Regions from separate parts of the Xylanimonas allomyrinae genome, predicted to be linked through region 1. Evidence: predicted binding sites of a transcription regulator. Region 1 holds the regulator's gene; each other region holds the start of a gene.
What was found. Region 1 encodes Rex, which represses fermentation and respiration genes when NADH is low (regulators of the CRP and FNR family bind a similar motif). Its sites were predicted from a motif close to CTTGTGAANNNNTTCACAAG; they were not measured.
Positions count from the first base shown of each region.

Region 2: the regulator Rex is predicted to act here: its motif matches at 3,689-3,708, upstream of mqo (malate dehydrogenase (quinone)).
Region 3: the regulator Rex is predicted to act here: its motif matches at 3,932-3,951, upstream of adhE (bifunctional acetaldehyde-CoA/alcohol dehydrogenase).

Region 1 covers NZ_CP035495.1:3,358,030-3,364,683, forward strand. Annotated here, with positions in the region: gene ET495_RS15095 (acetoin utilization protein AcuC) at 1-361, shown strand, start outside; gene ET495_RS15100 (30S ribosomal protein bS22) at 503-601, shown strand; gene ET495_RS15105 (HAD family hydrolase) at 695-1,513, opposite strand; gene ET495_RS15110 (glutaredoxin family protein) at 1,642-1,887, shown strand; gene ET495_RS15115 (redox-sensing transcriptional repressor Rex) at 1,910-2,572, shown strand; gene ET495_RS15120 (YceI family protein) at 2,708-3,259, opposite strand; gene ET495_RS15125 (MarR family winged helix-turn-helix transcriptional regulator) at 3,276-3,833, shown strand; gene ET495_RS15130 (histidine phosphatase family protein) at 3,895-4,545, shown strand; gene ET495_RS15135 (TlpA family protein disulfide reductase) at 4,554-5,159, shown strand; gene ET495_RS15140 (cytochrome c biogenesis CcdA family protein) at 5,159-5,923, shown strand; partial or broken gene resB (cytochrome c biogenesis protein ResB) at 6,097-6,654, shown strand, end outside.
Region 2 covers NZ_CP035495.1:1,609,322-1,615,975, forward strand. Annotated here, with positions in the region: gene ET495_RS07360 (M24 family metallopeptidase) at 1-539, shown strand, start outside; gene ET495_RS18575 (DUF2599 domain-containing protein) at 536-1,375, shown strand; gene ET495_RS07370 (siderophore-interacting protein) at 1,404-2,213, opposite strand; gene ET495_RS07375 (MFS transporter) at 2,234-3,226, opposite strand; gene mqo (malate dehydrogenase (quinone)) at 3,727-5,238, shown strand; gene ET495_RS07385 (LysR family transcriptional regulator ArgP) at 5,332-6,210, opposite strand; gene ET495_RS07390 (LysE/ArgO family amino acid transporter) at 6,290-6,654, shown strand, end outside.
Region 3 covers NZ_CP035495.1:1,720,873-1,727,526, forward strand. Annotated here, with positions in the region: gene ligA (NAD-dependent DNA ligase LigA) at 1-837, opposite strand, end outside; gene adhE (bifunctional acetaldehyde-CoA/alcohol dehydrogenase) at 1,166-3,883, opposite strand; gene ET495_RS07875 (prolyl oligopeptidase family serine peptidase) at 4,079-6,277, shown strand; gene ET495_RS07880 (uroporphyrinogen decarboxylase/cobalamine-independent methonine synthase family protein) at 6,299-6,654, opposite strand, start outside.

The DNA of each region.
Region 1 (6,654 bases):
CGCGCAGCGGCACGGTGCGCGCATCGTCCACGGGCTGGCGCACGAGCTGTGCGACGGGCGGTGGGTCGCGCTGGGCGGCGGCGGGTACGCCGTCGTCGACGTCGTCCCGCTGGTGTGGTCGTCGCTCGTGGCCGAGGCGCTGCACCGGCCGCTCGACCTGGCATTGCCGCTGCCGTCGTCGTGGCGCGCCGAGGTCGCTGAGGCGTCGGGGCTCGACGCGGCGCGGGTCCTCGGCGTCGAGGAGGTCGAGTGGCGTCCGTGGGCTACCGGCTACGACCCGGGCGACGACGTCGACCGTGCCGTCCTCGCGACACGCAAGCACGTGTTCCCCCTGTGGGGGCTCGACCCGTACCACGACTGACGCCGCCCCGAGCGGGGCGGTGACCGCGCTTTCTGTCCCCTGGCAGCGATCAGGTAGGCTGTAGGACGGACTTTTCTCGTGTTGGCCGCTCGTCTGTGGACCAACCGTTGTTCCACCGACCGACCGCACCAGGAGGACCACATGGGCTCCGTCATCAAGAAGCGCCGCAAGCGCATGGCGAAGAAGAAGCACCGCAAGCTGCTCCGCAAGACGCGTCACCAGCGTCGCAACAAGAAGTGACGTACCGAGGCCCGGCCCCCAGGGGACCGGGCCTCGTTGCTTGTCGGGCCGAGGTCGGCATGCGACCGCTCCCGTCGGCGCCCAGCCCTGCGTTCAGTCCAGGTCGAGCCGCTTGCGCACCTGCCGCCGCACGGCCCGCACCACGAGCCCTGCGGCCCACGCCGCCCCGGCCCAGGACGCCGTCTTGACGCTGCGTCCGGCGACCCGCTGGCGGCGACCGCGGAACTCGCGGATGGGCCAGCCCACCTCGCGCGCGTGGCGGCGCAGCCGGCCGTCGGGGTTGATGGGGCAGGGGTGGCCGACGGCGGTCATCATCGGCAGGTCGTTGAGCGAGTCGCCGTACGCGTAGGAGGCCTCGAGGTCGATGTCCTCGCGCTCGGCCAGCTCGCGGACGGCGTCGGCCTTGACCTCGCCGTGCATGAGGTCGCCCAGCAGGCGGCCGGTGTAGAAGCCGTCCTTGTGCTCGGCGATGGTGCCCAGGCAGCCGGTGGCCCCCAGGCGGCGTGCGATGAGGCGGCCGATCTCGACGGGGGTCGCGGTCACGAGCCACACCTGGTCGCCCGCGGCGATGTGCTCGTCGAGCAGCTTCTTGGTGCCGGGGAAGATGCGCAGCTCGAGCACGGTGTCGTAGACCTCCTCGCCCACCGCTGTGACTTCGGCCACGGAGCGGCCTGCGATGAGCGACAGCGCGCGTTCGCGCACCTGGTCGATCTGCTGCCGGGACTCGCCGAACAGCACGTACCGCGCCTGGATGACGGCGAAGCGCAGCAGGTCCATCGTGCCGAAGAACTTGCGCTGGTACAGGGCGCGCGACAGGTGGTAGGCGCTCGCCCCGCGAATCACGGTGTTGTCGACGTCGAAGAATGCCGCGGCCTGACGGCGTTCGCGCGGACCCTGGTCGCGTGGGTCCATTTCGCGCTGACGCCGCTCGTCGCGCGGCGAGGAGGCACGAACGTCCGACATGCCGACCACCCTATCCGCGCGCGTAGTCTGTGGTCGTGGACAGGCCGCAGGCAGACCCTCCGGGCAGACCGGCGCGTGTGGTCCTCTTCAGCCGGGCGGGATGCCACCTGTGCGACGACGCACGGGAGGTCGTCTCCAGCGTCTGCGGGGACGCCGGCGAGAGGTGGGTCGAGGTGGATATCGATTCGGGGCCCGACTCGGCTATTCTCCGGGACCGGTACGGCGATTACGTGCCCGTCGTCGAGGTCGACGGCGTGCAGCAGGGCTTCTGGCAGGTCGACGGCGCGAGGCTGGCCCGTCGACTCGCCTCGGGCGGCCATTGACGGCGCGAACGAGAGGGATGCGGTGATCGAGTCCGGCGACCTGGCGGTTCCGGCGGCGACGGTGGCCCGCCTGCCCCACTATCTGCGTGCGCTGCACGCCCTGGAGGCGGACGGCGTGCGCACGACGTCGTCGACCGAGCTCGCCGACGCCTCGGGCGTCGGGTCGGCGCAGCTGCGCAAGGACCTGTCGTTCCTCGGCTCGTTCGGCACGCGCGGGGTGGGCTACGACGTCGCCTCGCTGTCCGTGGTCATCTCGAGCGCGCTCGGGCTGGGGTCCACGCACCGGCTCGCCATCATCGGGCTGGGCAACCTGGGTCATGCCCTCGCGAACTACTCGGGCTACACCGCGCGTGGCTTCGAGGTGGTGGCACTGCTCGACGTCGCGGCGGCCGTGGTGGGTACCCGCCCGTCGGGGAGCCTGGCCGTGGAGCACCTCGACGACCTGGAGAAGATCCTCGAACGCGAGTCCGTGACGATGGTGGTGCTCGCGACTCCCGCGCACGCGGCGCAGGCCGTGGCCGAGCGCGTCACCGCGTCGGGCGTGCGCGAGATCCTGTCGTTCTCGCCGGTCGCGCTCCAGGTGCCCGACGACGTGGTGGTGCGCAGCGTCGACGTCGCCGGGGAGCTGCAGATCCTGGCGTTCCACGCGGCGGCGCGCGCGGCGTCGCGCTCGGCGAAGGGCTGACGGGTCGCCGACCGGCGCGGACCACGCCGGGGCGAGGCACGACCAGCGAGGCACGACGGTCACGACACGACAGCCACGACACGACAGCGGCCGAGCACCGGGAGGTCTGTCCCGGTACCCGGCCGCAGCGAGGTCTCAGGCCTGCTTGATGGCCGAGATGTCGAGTGCGATCTTGACCTTGTCGCCCACCAGGAAGCCGCCCGTCTCGAGGGCCGTGTTCCACGTCAGCCCGAAGTCGGCGCGCGAGATCTCGACCTCGGACTCGAAACCCACGCGGGAGTTGCCGTACGGGTCGGTCGCGGTGCCGGTGAACTCGGTCGCGAGCTCGACGGGCCGCGTCACGCCGTTGATGGTCAGGTCGCCCGCGACGACGAAGTCGCTGCCGTCGGCCTTGACGGCGGTCGACGTGAAGGTCCAGGTCGGGCGCTCGTCGGCGTGCCAGAAGTCGGCGCTGCGCAGGTGTCCGTCGCGGTTGGCGTCGCCGGTGTTGACCGACGCCGCGTCGAGGACGGCGGTGACGGACGACGAGTCGAGGCTCTCGCCGACGGTGACCGCGCCGGAGGTGATGGCGATCGTGCCGCGCACCTTGGCGATGCCGGCGTGCCGCACGGAGAACGAGGCGGTCGAGTGCGTGGCGTCGATGGCGTAGGTTCCGGCGGTGAGTCCGGCGGGCAGCGGAGTGGGCATGTGCTGAGCTCCTGTGATGATCGGGGTCTGGGCGAGAGTCAAGTATTTAATAGTTGAACGCTCAACTATCGCGCTGGGCGTCAGTGACAACGAGGGGCTCGCGTACCGTATTCCCATGACCGAGTGGCTCTCCGACGAGCAGCAGCGCGCCTGGCGCTCGTACCTCGAGGGCACCGCCCGGTTCGTCGACGCGCTCGACCGGGCGCACGACGCAGGCATCCCGCTGTCGATGGGCGAGTACCACCTGATGGTCCAGCTCTCCGAGCAGCCCGACAGGACGCTGCGGATGTCGGCCCTGGCCGACGGGCTCGCGCTGTCACGCAGCCGCCTGACCCACACGGTCGACCGCATGGAGCGGCGCGGCCTGGTCGCCCGCCACGCCGTGCCGGGCGACCGGCGTGGCGTCAACTGCGTCATGACCGACGCCGGGTGGGACCTGCTCGTCGAGGCCGCGCCGCTGCACGTCGCCGCGGTGCGGCGCCTCATGATCGACGTGATCGATCCCGACGAGCTCCTGGTGCTCGGGCGCGCGATGGCCAAGGTGGCACAGGAGGCGAAGAGCGCCACCGCGTGACGGTGATCTCACCACGCCCAAGGCCCGGAGAACGCCGAGCGGGGCGTGGGACACTGGCGCCATGGTGACCACGACTGTCCACCTTCTGCGCCACGGCGAAGTCCACAACCCCGACCGTGTGCTATACGGACGGCTGCCGGGCTACCACCTGTCAGAACGTGGCCACGAGATGGCCCGCGTCGTCGCCGCGGCGCTCACCGGGTCCGGGCACGACGTCGTCGGCGTCATCGCCTCGCCCCTCCAGCGCGCGCAGGAGACGGCAGCGCCCGTCTCCGCCGCGTACGGACTGGTCACGGCGAGCGACGACCGCCTCATCGAGGCCGGGAACCAGTTCGAGGGCACGACCGTCGGGTCGCGCCCCACGCAGCTCGCCAACCCCCGCTGGTGGCCGCTGCTGCGCAACCCGCTGCGCCCCTCCTGGGGCGAGCCCTACCGTGAGCAGGCCGACCGCGTGCAAGCGGCCGTCGAGGACGCGCGCGCCGCGCACGCAGGCCACGAGGTCGTTCTGGTCAGCCACCAGCTCCCCATCTGGGTCACCCGCCTGGCCTACGAGGGCCGGCGCCTGTGGCACGACCCGCGCCGCCGCGAGTGCACGCTCGCGTCGCTGACCAGCCTCCACTTCGCGGGGGACGAGCTCGTGGGCATCGAGTACACGGAGCCGGCCCGGCACCTGTCGGCGACGCTGAGCAAGGGAGCGTGGTCGGCCAAGTGAGGGGCCACGTGAGGCACGCGCGAGCACTCGCCGCGACGCTCGCCGCCGGCGCACTGGCCGCCGGGCTCGCCGGCTGTGCGCAGGACTCGGGCGCGGGTGACGTCGTCGGGCAGGGCTTCGTCTCGGGCGACGGGTCCGTCACGCAGTGGGACCCCGCCGACCGCGACGACCCGGTGACGATCGAGGGCACGCAGTTCGACGGCACGGACGTGAGCACCGCCGAGTGGACGGGCGACGTCGTCGTCGTCAACACCTGGTACGCCGAGTGCGCTCCGTGCCGCGCCGAGGCGCCCGGCCTGGTCGCGCTCGCGGCCGAGCGCGCGAGCGACGGCGTGCGCGTCCTGGGCGTCAACACCCAGGACGACGCCGGGGCCGCGCAGGCGTTCGAGCGGACCTTCGGCGTGACCTACCCGTCCATCGAGGACGCGAGCGGCTCGGTCATCGCACGGCTCGCGGGCGTCGTCCCGCTCCAGGCCGTCCCGACCACCGTCGTGCTCGACCGCGAGCACCGTGTGGCCGCCCGCGTCGTCGGCAAGGCCGACCCCTCGACGCTCGACGCCCTCGTCGACGACGTGCTCGCGGAGGCCGGGACCACCGGCGGATCGGGCGCGTGATGGGGGAGACGTTCGCGACCACGGCGTTCTCCGGGTCGATGCTGCTGGCCGTGCCCGTGGCGATCCTCGCCGGGCTCGTGTCGTTCGCGTCGCCGTGCGTGCTGCCGCTCGTGCCCGGATACGTGGGCTACGTCAGCGGGATGGCGGCGGCCACGGCGGGATCGGCACCCGGGCGCACGGCGCCCGTGCGGGGCCGCGTGCTCGCGGGCGTCGCCCTGTTCGTCGCCGGGTTCACCGCCGTGTTCGTCGCGCTGATGGCCGCGGCGGGCGCGGTCGGGGTCCACCTCGTGCAGTGGCAGGGCGTCATCCAGCGGGTGCTCGGCGTCGTGGTCGTCCTCATGGGACTGGCGTTCCTGGGTGGGCTGCCGTTCCTGCAGCGCGAGCGGCGGCTGCACCTGAGCCCGCGCGCCGGGCTGTGGGGCGCGCCGCTGCTCGGCGTCGTGTTCGGGCTGGGCTGGACGCCGTGCGTGGGGCCGACGCTCGGCGCCGTCCAGGTGCTCGCGCTCGACGAGGCGTCGGTGGCCCGCGGGGTCGCGCTCGGCATCGCATACTGCCTCGGGCTCGGCGTGCCGTTCCTGCTGGTCGCGCTCGGGCTCCAGGCCTCGCAGCGCATGCTCGGGTTCCTGCGCCGGCACCGGCTCGCGATCCTGCGGGTCGGGGGCGGGCTGCTGGTGCTCATCGGCCTGGCGCTCGTCACCGGGGTGTGGGGCGCCGTCACCCGGGCGCTCCAGGGCTGGGTCAACGGCTGGGAGACGGTGGTCTAGTGAGTCGCACGCAGGCCGGGCCGGGGTACCGGCCCGAGGGGATCGCGGACGAGTTCGTCGAGCCGCAGCCGGACGGCCGTCCCGCCGTCACGCCGCCGTCCATCGGGGTGGTCGGCATGCTGCGCTGGACGTGGCGCCAGCTCACGTCGATGCGCGTGGCCCTGCTGCTGCTCATGCTGCTGGCGGTGGCGGCCGTGCCCGGGTCGATCCTGCCGCAACGCGGCCCCAGCCCCGACAAGGTGCTGCAGTACCTGGGCGACCACCCGGCGAGCGGCCGGTGGCTCGACCGGCTCGGGTTCTTCGACGTCTACACCTCGCCGTGGTTCAGCGCGATCTACCTGCTGCTGTTCGTCTCGCTCGTCGGGTGCATCCTGCCGCGCGCGTTCCAGCATGCCCGCAACCTGCGCGGGCGCCCGCCGCGCACGCCCGCACGCTTCGCACGGTTCCCGGCCCAGGGGGCCGGGGTCTCGACGGCGTCCCCCGACGACGTCGTCGCGGCAGTGGGCGCGCGGCTGAGGCACGCGCGGACCTTCCGTGTCGACGTCGGCGCCGAGGATCCGCGCGGCGAGCGCCCCGCGACGCGCACCGTGGCCGCCGAGCGCGGCTACCTGCGCGAGACCGGCAACCTGGTGTTCCACGTCGCGCTGCTGGGGCTGCTCGTCTCGGTCGCGACGGGCCAGCTCCTCCACTACCGCGGGCAGGCCATCGTGACCGAGGGGCGCGGGTTCGCC
Region 2 (6,654 bases), 1.7 Mb from region 1:
TCGACTTCACGCTCGTGTGCGCGGGAGCCAACGGCGCCGACCCGCACCACGACGCGGGTGACACCGTGATCCGCGAGGGAGACATGGTGGTGCTCGACTTCGGCGGGCTGGCCGACGGCTACGGCTCCGACACGACGCGCACGGTCCACGTGGGCGAGCCGGAGCCCGACGAGCGCGAGGTGCACGACGTCGTCCGGGCGGCGCAGGCGGCCGGGATCGCGGCCGTGCGCCCGGGGGCCACGTGCCAGGACGTCGACCGCGCGGCGCGGCGCGTCATCACGGACGCCGGGTTCGGCGAGCACTTCATCCACCGCACGGGCCACGGCATCGGCCTGACCACCCACGAGCCGCCCTACCTCGTCGAGGGCGAGGCCACGCCTCTCCGGGCCGGGATGTGCTTCTCGGTCGAGCCGGGCGTCTACCTGCCGGGCCGGTTCGGGGTGCGCATCGAGGACATCGTCGTGGCCTTCGACGCCGCCTCCCCGCAGGGTGCGCGGCGGCTCAACACCTCGCCGCGCGGCCTGCGGCTCGTCGAGTGAGCCGGCTGAGGGTCGCGGCGGGCGTGGCGCTGCTGGCCGCGACGCTCGGCGGGTGTACCGGTGGCGGCGCACCCGCGCCGCGGCCGACGGCGTCTGCTAGCGCCACGGTCCCCGCGGGCCCGGCGGCGCCCGGGTCCCCCGCCACCCCTGGGCACCCCGGCGCCGCCGCGAGCCCCGCGCCCACGCAGGATCTCGCGGCCGACGCGCTGCGCCTGGGTGTCACCGAGGGGCCGGTGACGCTGCTGATCGCGCTCCCGGGCGGCGACGTGCAGGACGCGCCCGCCCAGGTGGGCGCGTCGCACGACGGTGCGCTGCCGGTGACGCTCGACCCGGCGGGCATCGCTGGCGGGGTCGTGGGCGTGGACCTCGCGTCGGGCGGCACCCTGACGGCGTACCCGGACGGCGGCCTGGCAGTGCGCGACGCGGACGGCACGCTCGTGGGCGGCCTGAGCGCCCCGACCGGCGGGGGCCGCTTCACGGTCGTCTCCCCGGGGCGGGCGGAGCTGCGCTGGACGACGACGCCCGCCGCGCCGCAGGCCGTCGCGTTCTCGCTCGGGACGCGCGGCATCGTCTCGGCGACGTGGGGCGAGCGCGAGGGCGGCCGGTCGCTGGCCGTGGTGCCCACGGGCTGGGCACGTGACGCGGGCGATGCGGGCCGCGAGCTGGTGTGGGCCGAGGTGACGGCCGCGCAGCCCGAGGCCGACACGTCCGGGATGCGCGACCAGCTCACGTGCCATGCGATCGGCGCGCGCGACAAGGCGTCGTGGAACCTTGAGCCGTGGCGGCCGGACGTCGGTCTGCTCGCGGTGATGGCGGCGCGGTGCAACCCGTCGTGACGGCCCGGTCCCCGCGGGCGGCGCGGGCTCAGCCTGCGGTGTGCCCGGATCGCCAGTACCCGACGAAGTCGACGTGTGCCTTGGGCAGGCCACGCTCGGCCACGAGGTGCCTGCGCACGCCCGTGGCGAGCGCCGACTCCCCGACGGCGAACGCGTAGGCGGTGCCCGCGGGCAGGTCGGCCGCGCCGACGGCGTCGAGCGCGGCGAGGCCCGGCGCGAGGTGCGGGTCGCGGACCAGCCAGTGCAGGTCGACGCCGTCGGGGACGCGGAACTCCTGGGCGTCGTCGGGCGCGGGCACCTCGATGACGGCCAGGCCGCGCGCGTCGTCGGGCAGCGACTCGCACACGCCGGCCACGGCGGGCAGCCCGGTCTCGTCGGCGACCAGGAGCGTCCAGTCGTGCGTGTGGCGCGGGTGGTAGCCGACGCCCTGGTCGAGCAGGCCGACCTGGTCGCCCGGGCGGGCGGCAAGGGCCCACTCGACGGCGGGTCCGCTGTGCCCGTGCTCGTCGGTGTGGACGACGAAGTCCACGTCGATCTCGTGCAGGCCGGGGCGCGCGGCGCGCACGGTGTAGTTGCGCACCCAGGGGCGGCGCGCCTTGGGGGTGGCGAGGTACTGCGCGTACCAGAGCGCGGACGTCGCGGTCGGGAGCGCGAGGGCGTCCTGCCCGGCGCGTGGCAGGAAGAGGCGGAACCACTGGTCGAAGCCGGTGACCGTGAACCGCCGGAGGCCCTCGCCGCCGAGGGTCACGCGCAGCAGGTGCGAGCTGAGGCGTGTGGTGGCGACGACCTCGGCGAGCAGGACGTGGGGGTCGACGGCGGGACGTCCGCGATAGCTCATGGCCGAAGGTTAGGTGAGGCTTACCTCACCAGTCCAGGCGGTTCGTGCGAGACGATCCCGTTGACGCGCGGCGTCACGCGCCGCTCGAGCAGGAGCGCCGTGCCCGCGAGCGCCCCGCAGCCCGCGACGACGACGGCGATGAACCCGCCGGCGAGGTGGTGCTCGAGCAGGAAGCCCGCCACGACGGGCCCGGCGATGGTGCCCGCCTGGAAGGCGCCCGAGTTGACGGCGTTGTACCGCCCGCGCAGATGGTCGGGGGCCATGTCGTTGGTGATCGCGGGCAGCGCGGACTGCATCAGCGTCTCCCCCAGCCCGAACACGCCGTGGAACACCAGCACGCCCGCAGCGGCCGCGGCGCCGCCCGGCACCAGCCCCGTCGCCCCGAGGATCAGCCACGACAGCGCCCAGATGGCCGCCATCGCCACCAGCACCCGCGTGCGCCGTCGTCCGCGAGCGCGGTTCATGACCCAGAACTGCAGCAGGACGATGACGGCGGTGTTGACGACGAACGCGAAGCCGACCACGCGCGTGGACACCTGCGCGGCCTGCCGTGCGAACGCCGGGAACCCGCCCTCCATCTGCCCGTAGCCCACGAACGAGGCGAGCACGGCGAGCGCGGTCAGCCACAGCACCTCGGGGCGGCGCAGGATCGCGAGGTACCCGACGGTTCCCTCGGCCGCGTCGGCGGGGCGTTCGGCGCGGCCGTGCAGGTGCCGCAGCGGCCCGAGCAGCACCGCGACCGGGGCGAGGAACGTCGCAGCGTTGATGAGGAACGCGGCCACGAAGGTGCCGGGCCGCTCGACGTCGACCAGGAAGCCGCCGACGACGCCGCCCACGCCGATGCCGAGGTTGAGCAGGGCGAAGTTGACGCCGAAGTAGCGCTGCCGCAGCTCGCCGCGCACCACGGTGGCCACGAGCGCGTTGGACGCCGGCCATGCGACGCCCAGCTGGACGCCGAACAGGCACAGCCCGGCGGCGGCCACGACGGGCACGGTCGCGCACGCGAGCAGCACCAGCCCCCGATGCCCGCGGCGAGCCCCGCGAGCACGACGCGGCGCGCGCCGTAGCGGTCCACGAGCGCTCCGGCGGGCCCGGTCACGGCCAGTCCGACGACGGCAATCAGCCCCATGAGCGTGCCCGAGAGGCCGAGGGTGAACCCGCGCACCTCGTGCAGGTAGATGATCGTGAACGGCAGCGTGAGACCGCGCCCGAAGAACTGGACGACGACCGTCGTCAGCAGCCACCGCCCGTCGCGGGGCAGGGCGAACCAGAACGCGACTGCGCCGGAGCGCGCGGAGGTGGGCACGCACCGATCCTCGCCCGTGCCACCGGCTCAGGGCGAACGGATTCCGGCGGCGGCGGGCTGACGTGACGACCGGCACAAACCGGGACATGACACCCAGTCAGCATGCGTGACGCATCTCACGGCGATCCTGACCACGTGTTGTGATCTGGGTCATAGACGATCATTCAGTTTCGTGACGGTTTTCACGAGGTCCTAAACTCGCACGCCATGGCTGCCGTTACCCCCCGCCCCACGGACCAGGTCGACGTCGTCCTGATCGGCGGCGGCATCATGAGCGCGACCCTTGGCACGCTGCTGCAACAGCTCGAGCCGACGTGGACCATCCGCCTGTACGAGCGACTCGACGACGTCGCCCTCGAGTCGAGCAACCCGTGGAACAACGCCGGGACCGGGCACGCCGCACTGTGCGAGCTCAACTACACGCCCGAGCGCAAGGACGGCTCGATCGACGTCTCCAAGGCCGTCACGATCAACGAGCAGTTCGAGGTGTCGCGCGAGTACTGGCACCACCTGCTCACCGAGGGCGCGCTGACGGGCACCGACTTCCTCCAGCACACCCCGCACATGACGTTCGTGCGCGGCGCCGAGAACGTCGACTTCCTGCGGCGCCGCTTCGAGGCGCTCTCCGCACACCCGCTGTTCAAGGACATGGAGTTCTCGACCGACCGCGACCAGATCGCGCGGTGGGCCCCGCTCCTGGTCGAGGGCCGCGACGAGTCCGAGCCGGTCGCCGCGACCCGCAACGCGGCCGGCACCGACGTCGACTTCGGCGCCCTGACCCACCAGCTCGTCGACTCCCTGGTCGCCCGCGGCGCCGAGGTGCACCTTCAGCACGAGGTCACGAGCCTGCGCCGCACGCGCGACGGACGCTGGCGGCTCAAGGTCAAGGACCGCAGCTGGAACGCCGCGAACCGGACCCGCACCGTCAGCGCCCGCTTCGTCTTCGTCGGCGCGGGCGGCGGCGCGCTGCCGCTGCTCCAGTCGTCCGGCATCCCGGAGATCCGCGGCTTCGGCGGCTTCCCGATCTCGGGCGAGTTCCTGCGCACCTCCGACCCCGAGCTCGTGGCCCGCCACCACGCCAAGGTGTACGGCATGGCCGACGTCGGCGCTCCCCCCATGTCGGTGCCGCACCTGGACACGCGCGTCGTCGACGGCCGCCAGTACCTGCTGTTCGGCCCGTACGCCGGGTTCAGCCCCAAGTACCTCAAGCGGGGCAAGTACCTGGGCCTGGTGACGTCGCTGCGGCTGCACAACCTCACGTCGATGCTGGGCGCCGGCCTGCGCAACATCGACCTCACCCAGTACCTCGTCGGCGAGCTCGTCTCCCGCCCCGAGACCAAGTTCCGCACCCTGCAGGCCTTCTTCCCCCAGGCGCACCCCAAGGACTGGGAGCGCATCACGGCGGGTCAGCGCGTCCAGGTCATCAAGCGCGACAAGAACGGCAAGGGCGTGCTCGAGTTCGGCACCGAGGTGGTCGCCGCCGCCGACGGCTCGATCGCCGGCCTGCTCGGTGCGTCCCCGGGGGCCTCGACGGCCGTCTCGGCCATGGTCGAGCTGCTCGGCCGCTGCTTCCCGGCCAAGGCCGAGGCCTGGCGGCCGCTCCTCGCCCAGATGATGCCGAGTCTCGACGGCGTCCCGGCCGACACGGGCGGGCTCGCGAGCGAGTCCCACGCGGACGCCCACGGCCTGGTGCTCGACGCGGAGGCGTACGGGGCGTAGCCGCTGCCGCCGAGTTCGAGCACTCGTCGCGGCGTTCGAGCCCCCGGGCGCTCGAACTCGCCGCAGGTGCTCGAACTCGGCGGACCCGCCCCCTCACCCCAGCAGCGCGGCACGCGCCGCCGCGCGGATCGCCGCGGCCACCGCGTCGAGCACGGGCGTCCGCAGCGACCACTGCTGCCAGTGCAGCTCGACGTCCACGTGCGTGCCCGGGCCGAGGTCCACGAGCTCGCCCGCGGCCTCGGCGTCGTCGGCGTGCTCGGCGGGCAGCAGCCCCCACCCCAGCCCGAGCCGCACCGACCGTGCGTAGTCGGCCGACGACGGCACATAGTGCCGCGGCGGATCGACCGGGCCGCCCGCGCGCTCGCGCAGGTAGCGATCCTGCAAGTCGTCCTTGCGGTCGAACATCAGGACGGGCGCACCGGCCAGCGCGGCGGGCGTGACGCCGTCGGGGAACCAGCGCGCGGCGAACGCGGGGGTCGCGAACGGCCGGTAGCGCATCACGCCCAGCCGCACCGCGACGCACCCCTGCACCGGGGTGGCCTGCGTGGTCACGGCGGCCATGACCTCGCCCTGGCGCAGCAGCTCGGCCGAGTGGTCCTGGTCCTCGCGGTGGACGTCGAACACCGCCAGGTGCGCGACGTCGGCCAGCGCCCGCAGCGCCCACGTGTTGAGGCTGTCGCCGTTGATCGCGAGCGGCACGAGCGGCAGCCCGCCCGTGGCGGTGCGCGGCCGGGGCAGTCCCGTCTCGCGCACGACGGCGAGCACCTGCCGCGCGGAGCGCACGACGTCGGCGCCCGCCGTCGTCACCCCCACGGGCCGGGAGCGCCGCAGCAGCACCGTGCCCGCTGACGTCTCCAGGGCCTTGATGCGCTGGCTGACCGCGGACGGCGTGACGTGCAGGGCGCGCGCGGCGGCGTCGAAGGAGCCCTCGTCGACGACCGCGACGAGGGCCTCCAACTGGGCGAGCTCCATTCCTCGATCATAAGGAGAACTGTTGCCCCGGTAGAAACATTCGCTGGACTGCATTCGGGTGACGTCCTAGCGTCGCGTCGTGCTCACCTCCACCGTGCTCACCTCCACCGTGCTCACCTCCACCGCCGCGCTCGCCGGAGTCTCGGGCCTCGGGTTCGGCCTGTCCCTCATCGTCGCGATCGGCGCGCAGAACCTCCACGTGCTGCGCCAGGGGCTGCGCCGCGAGCACGTGGGCGCCGTCGTGACCGTGTGCGCGGCGTCCGACGTGGTGCTCATCGCGGCGGGCGTCGGCGGGGCGAGCGCGGCGCTGGCCGCGCTGCCGTGGCTCGGGACGGCGACACGCTGGGGCGGCGCGGTGTTCCTGCTCGCGTACGCCGCGATCGCGGCTCGGCGGGCGCTGCGATCGGGCGCCGCACTGCGCGCCGACGACGGCGGGCCACGCAC
Region 3 (6,654 bases), 1.6 Mb from region 1:
GTGGACGTACAGCCGCAACGCCTCGACCCGGGCCAGGCCCGCCTCGGCCTCGAGGCCGTCCTTCTTGTCGAGCTGCTGACGCAGGCCACCCGCGGCGGCGTTGCGGGCGTTCGCGAACGTCGGGAACCGGCGCGTGGCGGCGACGCGGGCGGCGTCCTCGTCGAACGCGCGGGAGGTGGCCGCCCGCTGCGACCGCTCACGCGCCTGCGCGACGGCGCGCCCGCGCATCTGCTCCTGGAGCTCGTTGAGCCGGGCGAAGGACGCCGTCGGGATGAAGATCTCCCCGCGAACCTCGACGAGCGCGGGGTGCCCCTCGCCCGCGAGGCGCTGCGGGATGTCGCCGATGCGCAGCGCGTTGACCGTGACGTCCTCGCCCGTGCGGCCGTCGCCACGGGTCGCCGCCCGGGTCAGGCGGCCGTGCTCGTACAGCAGCGCGATCGCGAGGCCGTCGATCTTGACCTCGGACAGGTAGCCGACGTCGGGCGCGCCGAGGTCGCGTGCCACGCGGGCGTCCCAGTCGCGCAGCTCCTCGACCGAGAACACGTTGTCGAGCGAGAGCATGCGCTCGACGTGCTCGACCGTCGCGAAGCCCGTCGCCGCCACGCCGCCCACGCGCTGGGTCGGCGACTCGGGAGTCTGCAGGGCGGGGTGCGCGGCCTCGAGCGCCGCCAGCTCGCGCATCCGGGCGTCGTACTCGGCGTCGGACACCAGCGGGGAGTCCTGCTCGTAGTAGGCGCGCTGGTCGGCCTCGACCAGGCTGCGCAGCTCGGCCCAGCGGCGTTGCGCCGCCTGTTCGTCGAGCTCGGCCGCAGCCCGGTTCGTCGTCGTCTCGCTCACGGGTCCATCTTCGCCGAAGGCTCCGACACCGACGATGCAGGACGGGGCCCGGCGGCGCGATGCGCCACCAGGCCCCGTCAGGGCGTCCGGGCCACGATCCGGACGCCGGCGCCGGACGAACCGGCGCGGTACGAGCGGGGCCACGATCCCGCTCGTACGGTTTCCCGCCCCCGGGGCCACGAACCCGGGGGCGGGGTGCACCCCGTACGGGGTGCGCACCCGGGCCACGAACCGGGTGCCGTCCGCCGTCTGCGCCCGGAGGAGGGGCTGACGGCGGGAGCTTCCGCCGGGGCCGCGGCGGTGCCGCGGCCCCGGCGTCAGGACCGACTCAGGCCTTGCCCGGGTTCATGTCCAGGTAGGAGACACCGTCGCGGCGCTTGGCGGCGACGTCCTCGCGGGTCAGGCCGTAGTAGGCCGCGACCATGATGTCCTTCATGTCCTGGAGCATCGGCAGGCGCGGGTTGGCCGGGGCGCACTGGTCCTCGTAGGCACGCATCGCCAGGCCGTCGAGGCCGCCGATGAAGTCCTTCTCGGACACGCCCTGCTCGGCGAACGACTTCTCCACGCCGATGCGGTCGGCCAGCTCGCGCACCGCGCGGGCGTAGGACTCCACGCCCTCCTCGGGCGTCGAGGCCGGCAGGCCCAGGTGCTTGGCGATCGCCTGGAACCGCTCGGGGGCGATGTACTTCTCCGCCTTCGGCCAGCCGGTGACCTTGCCCGGGACGAGGCCGTTGTAGCGGATCGCGTAGGGCAGGAACATCGCGTTGGTGCGGCCGTGGACCAGGTGGAACTGGGCGCCCACCGTGTGGGACATGGCGTGCACGATCCCGAGGAACGCGTTGCCGAACGCCATGCCGGCGATCGTCGCGGCGTTGTGCATCTTCTCGCGGGCCTCGTCGAGGCCGGCGCCGCCCTGGAAGGACTTCTCGATGTTCTCGAAGACGAGCTTGATCGCGTGCAGCGCCAGGCCGTCGGTGAAGTCGTTGGCGTAGACGCTGACGAACGCCTCGGTGGCGTGGGTCAGGGCGTCCATGCCCGAGTCGACGACGAGCTTGGCCGGCATCGAGGCGGTCAGCACCGGGTCGACGATCGCGACCGACGGGGTCAGCGCGTAGTCGGCGAGCGGGTACTTGAAGCCCGTCGCGTGGTCGGTGATGACGGCGAACGGCGTGACCTCGGCGCCCGTGCCCGACGACGTCGGCACGCAGACGAGCTGCGCGACCTTGCCCAGGGTCGGGTACTGGAACGCGCGCTTGCGCACGTCGAAGAACTTCTCGCGCAGGTCGGAGAACTCCAGCTCGGGGTTCTCGTACTTGAGCCACATGACCTTCGCGGCGTCCATGGGCGAGCCACCGCCGATGGCGATGATCGTGTCAGGACGGTGGTCCTTCATGAGCTCGGCGCCGCGGGCGACGGTCTCGACGCTCGGCTCGGGCTCGACCGTGTCGATGATCTGCACGGCGACCTCGTTGGTGCGCCGGCGCAGGACGTCGAGGACCTTGTCGACGATGCCGATGGTGCTCATCACGCGGTCGGTCACGATCGTGACCCGCTCGACGCCGCGCATGTCCACCAGGTACTGGATGGCGTTCGGCTCGAAGTACGTCTTCGGCGGGACCTTGAACCACTGCATGTTGTTGTTCCGCCTTGCGACGCGCTTGACGTTGATCAGGTTGACGGCCGACACGTTGTTCGAGACCGAGTTGTGGCCGTACGAACCGCAGCCGAGCGTGAGCGACGGGATCAGAGCGTTGTAGATGTCGCCGATGCCGCCGAGTGCCGACGGCTGGTTCCACAGGATGCGGACGGCCTTGACGCGGTGGCCGAACTTCTCCGAGAGCTCCTTGTCCTGCGTGTGGATCGCGGCCGAGTGACCCAGGCCGTCGAACTCCACCATCTGCTCGGACAGGCGGATGCCCTCCTCGGTGTTGCGCGCACGCAGCACCGCCAGCAGCGGCGAGAGCTTCTCGCGGCTCAGCGGCTCCTGCGGGCCGACGCCCGAGATCTCCGCCAGGAGGATCGAGGTGTCCTCGGGCACGCTGAAGCCGGCCTGCTCGGCCAGCCAGACGGCGGACTTGCCGACGACGGCGGCGTTGAGCTTGGCGCCCGCGCAGTTCTCCGAGTTGGCGGTGACGCCGAAGAAGAACTCCTCGAGCTTCGCCTTCTCCTCGGCGTTGACGACGTAGGCGTGCATCTTGCGGAACTCCGCGAGCGCCGCGTCGTAGATCTCGGTGTCGATGATGGCGGCCTGCTCGGAGGCGCACACCACGCCGTTGTCAAAGCCCTTGGACAGGACGATGTCGTTGACCGCGCGGCCCAGCTTGGCGTCACGGGCGATGTAGGCGGGGACGTTGCCCGCGCCGACGCCGAGGGCCGGCTTGCCGGTCGAGTAGGCGGCGCGGACCATCGCGTTGCCGCCGGTGGCGAGCACGAGCGAGACGCCCGGGTGGTTCATGAGCTCTGAGGTCGCCTGGATCGAGGGGTGCTCGATCCACTGGATGCAGTCCTCGGGGGCGCCGGCGGCGATCGCGGCGTCGCGCACGATCTTCGCGGCGGCGAGCGACGACTGCTGGGCGTTGGGGTGGAACCCGAAGATGATCGGGTTGCGGGTCTTGAGAGCGATGAGGCTCTTGAAGATCGCGGTCGAGGTCGGGTTGGTCACGGGCGTGACACCGGCGACGACACCGACGGGCTCGGCGATCTCGACGACGCCGCGCAGCTCGTCGCGGGCGATGACGCCCACGGTCTTGAGGCCGGCCATCGAGTGCGTGACGTGCTCGCACGCGAAGATGTTCTTGGTGGCCTTGTCCTCGAAGATGCCGCGGCCGGTCTCGTCGAAGGCCAGCTTCGCCAGGTTGCCGTGCTCGTGCAGGGCGGCGACCGACGCCTTCTTGACGATGTGGTCGATCTGCTCCTGCGTGAAGGACGCGTAGGCCGCCAGGGCCCGCAGGCCGCGCTGGACGAGGGCGTCCACCTCCACCGCGGGGTCCGTCACAGCGGCGGTCTCGTCGACCGGCTTCGCCTTCTTGGTCGTGGTCGTGCTCACGGGTTCTCTCCTCCTGAGGGACCTCGTGGGTCCCGCTCGTCCCTGTTGCATGTGAAGACTTTCACAACTGTGGTCAGACCACAAATGGGCCAGACGTGACGTGCGTCACACTACCCGTGCTCGGGGCGCTCGGCCCGCCCGCGCGAGAGCCCCTCGCAGGCCGCCGCGCACAGGTGGCCGCTAGGGTGCCGAAGCATGGGCATCGCCGCAGACCACGACCCGTTCCCCGCCACCCCGCTCGACCCCGACGCAGCGGACCCGTTCGCATGGCTGGAGGACGTCGAAGGCCCCGCGGCGCTCGCCTGGGTCCGCGAGCGCAACGCACACGCCCGGCGATCGCTCGCGTCGCAGCCGTCATACGAGGCGACCCGAGACGCCGTCCTCGAGGTGCTCGACTCCGACCAGCGCATCCCCGACGTCACCAGGATCGGTGACCGGCTCTACAACTTCTGGCGCGATGGCGCGCACGAGCGAGGCCTGTGGCGGCGAACCTCCCTCGCGTCCTACCGCACCGACGCTCCCGAGTGGGAGACGGTGCTCGACCTCGACGCGCTCGCGCGGACCGAGGGCGTGAGCTGGGTCTGGCACGGCGCGTCGGTGCTGCGGCCCGACCCCGACCGCCTCGACGAGGGCGCGCCGTGGCGGCGCGCCCTCGTCGACCTCTCGGTCGCCGGCTCGGACGCCGACGTCACACGCGAGTTCGACCTCGTCGACAAGCGGTTCGTGCCCGCGCCCGAGGGCTTCGAGCGCGCCACCGCGCCGCACGACCCGTCGTCCGGCGGCGCCAAGGGCGGGCTCGCCTGGGCCGACGAGGACACCGTGTACGTGTTCACCGACCTGGGCCCCGGCACGACGACGACCTCCGGCTACCCCCGCACCGTCCGCCTGTGGCGCCGCGGCACGCCGATCGAGGACGCCACCCTCGTCTACGAGGGACGCGACGACGACCTGTACATCTCCGGGCGCCGCTCGCGCACGCCCGGCTTCGAGCGCGACCTGGTCCAACGGTCGATCGCGTTCTACCGCTCGCAGACGTTCCTCGTCACGGGCGCCGGGACGCCCGAGCAGGCGCTGACCCGCATCGACGTGCCCGAGTCGGCCGAGGTCGGCTTCCACCGCGAGTGGCTGCTGGTCGACCTGCGCGACGACTGGGCGACGGGCGGCACCGTCCACCGCGCCGGGTCGCTGCTGGCGGCGCCCGCCGAGGCGTTCCTCGCCGGCTCGCGCGACCTGACCGTGCTGTTCGAACCGACGCCGACGACGTCGCTCGCCGGCGCCACCTGGACCCGCCACCACCTGGTGCTCAACGTCCTCGACGACGTCAAGAACCGGCTCCACGTGCTCACGCCGCCCCCGTCGGCCGGCGGCCAGGGCCCGGCCGGCCCATGGACCCGCACGCCGTTCCCCGAGACCGACCCCGTCGCGACCGTCGGCGTGCGCGCCGTCGACCCCGTGGACAGCGACGACGTGTGGGTCGTCACCACCGGCTACCTCACGCCGTCGACGCTCTCGCTCGCGACCGTCGGCACGGAGGGCGCGGCCCTCGACCCGCTCAAGTCCGCCCCCGCGTTCTTCGACGCGGCCGGGCTCGTCGCCGAGCAGCACTTCGCCACGTCCGACGACGGCACGCGCGTGCCGTACTTCGTCGTCGGGCGCGAGGGCGTCCTGCACCGCCGGTGGCGCGAGCCTGCGCAGCCCGCCCCGACGCTCCTGTACGGGTACGGCGGGTTCGAGGTCTCGTTGACGCCGGCGTACTCGGGCGGGCTCGGGCGGGCCTGGCTGGAGAAGGGCGGCGTGTACGCCGTCGCGAACATCCGTGGCGGCGGCGAGTACGGGCCCGCCTGGCACCAGGCCGCGCTCGGGCGCCACCGGCACCGGGCGTACGAGGACTTCGCCGCCGTCGCGCGCGACCTCGTGCAGCGCCGTGTGACCACGCCCGCCCTCCTCGGCGCCCAGGGCGGGTCGAACGGCGGGCTGCTGATCGGCAACATGCTCACGCGCTACCGCGAGCTGTTCGGGGCGCTCGTCATCCAGGTGCCGCTGCTCGACATGAAGCGGTACTCGCACCTGCTCGCCGGCGCCTCCTGGACGGCCGAGTACGGCGACCCCGACGACCCCGCCCAGTGGGAGCACCTGCGGGAGTACTCCCCCTACCACCACATCGCGGCCGGTCGCCGGTACCCGCCCGTGCTCCTGCTGACCTCCACGCGCGACGACCGCGTCCACCCCGGCCACGCACGCAAGGCGGCGGCGCTGCTCGACGTCGTCGGCGCCGACGTCACCTACTACGAGAACGTCGAGGGAGGCCACGGCGGGGCCGCGACCAACGCGCAGGCGGCCCACATGGCGGCGCTCGCGTGGGAGTTCCTCGGCGAGCGCCTGGGTCTGCGCTGACGACGCCGGGCCTGGACGGCGTCAGGCCGCGGCGCGCTCGGCGAGGGCCTCGCCCACGCGGCCCAGGTTCGCCAGCTCGGCGCGGTGCGCGTCGACGCCCGCAGGCGCGCCGCGCGGTGCGGCGAGCAGCGTGACGCCGTCCAGGCTCGACGCCGGCAGGCCGACGCGCCGCCACGGCTCGTCGACCAGGCGCACCAGCTCGCCCAGCATCGGCCCCGCGCACTGCGAGACCTGCACGGGCGGCAGCCCCGCCCACAGACCGATCCCCCGCTCCACGGCACGCGCCACCAGCTCCCACGCCCGTTCCTGCCAGCCGATCGCCCCGACGTCGAGGCCCACCGCGTCCGCGCCCGCCAGCACGACGGGCGGCAGCCCCG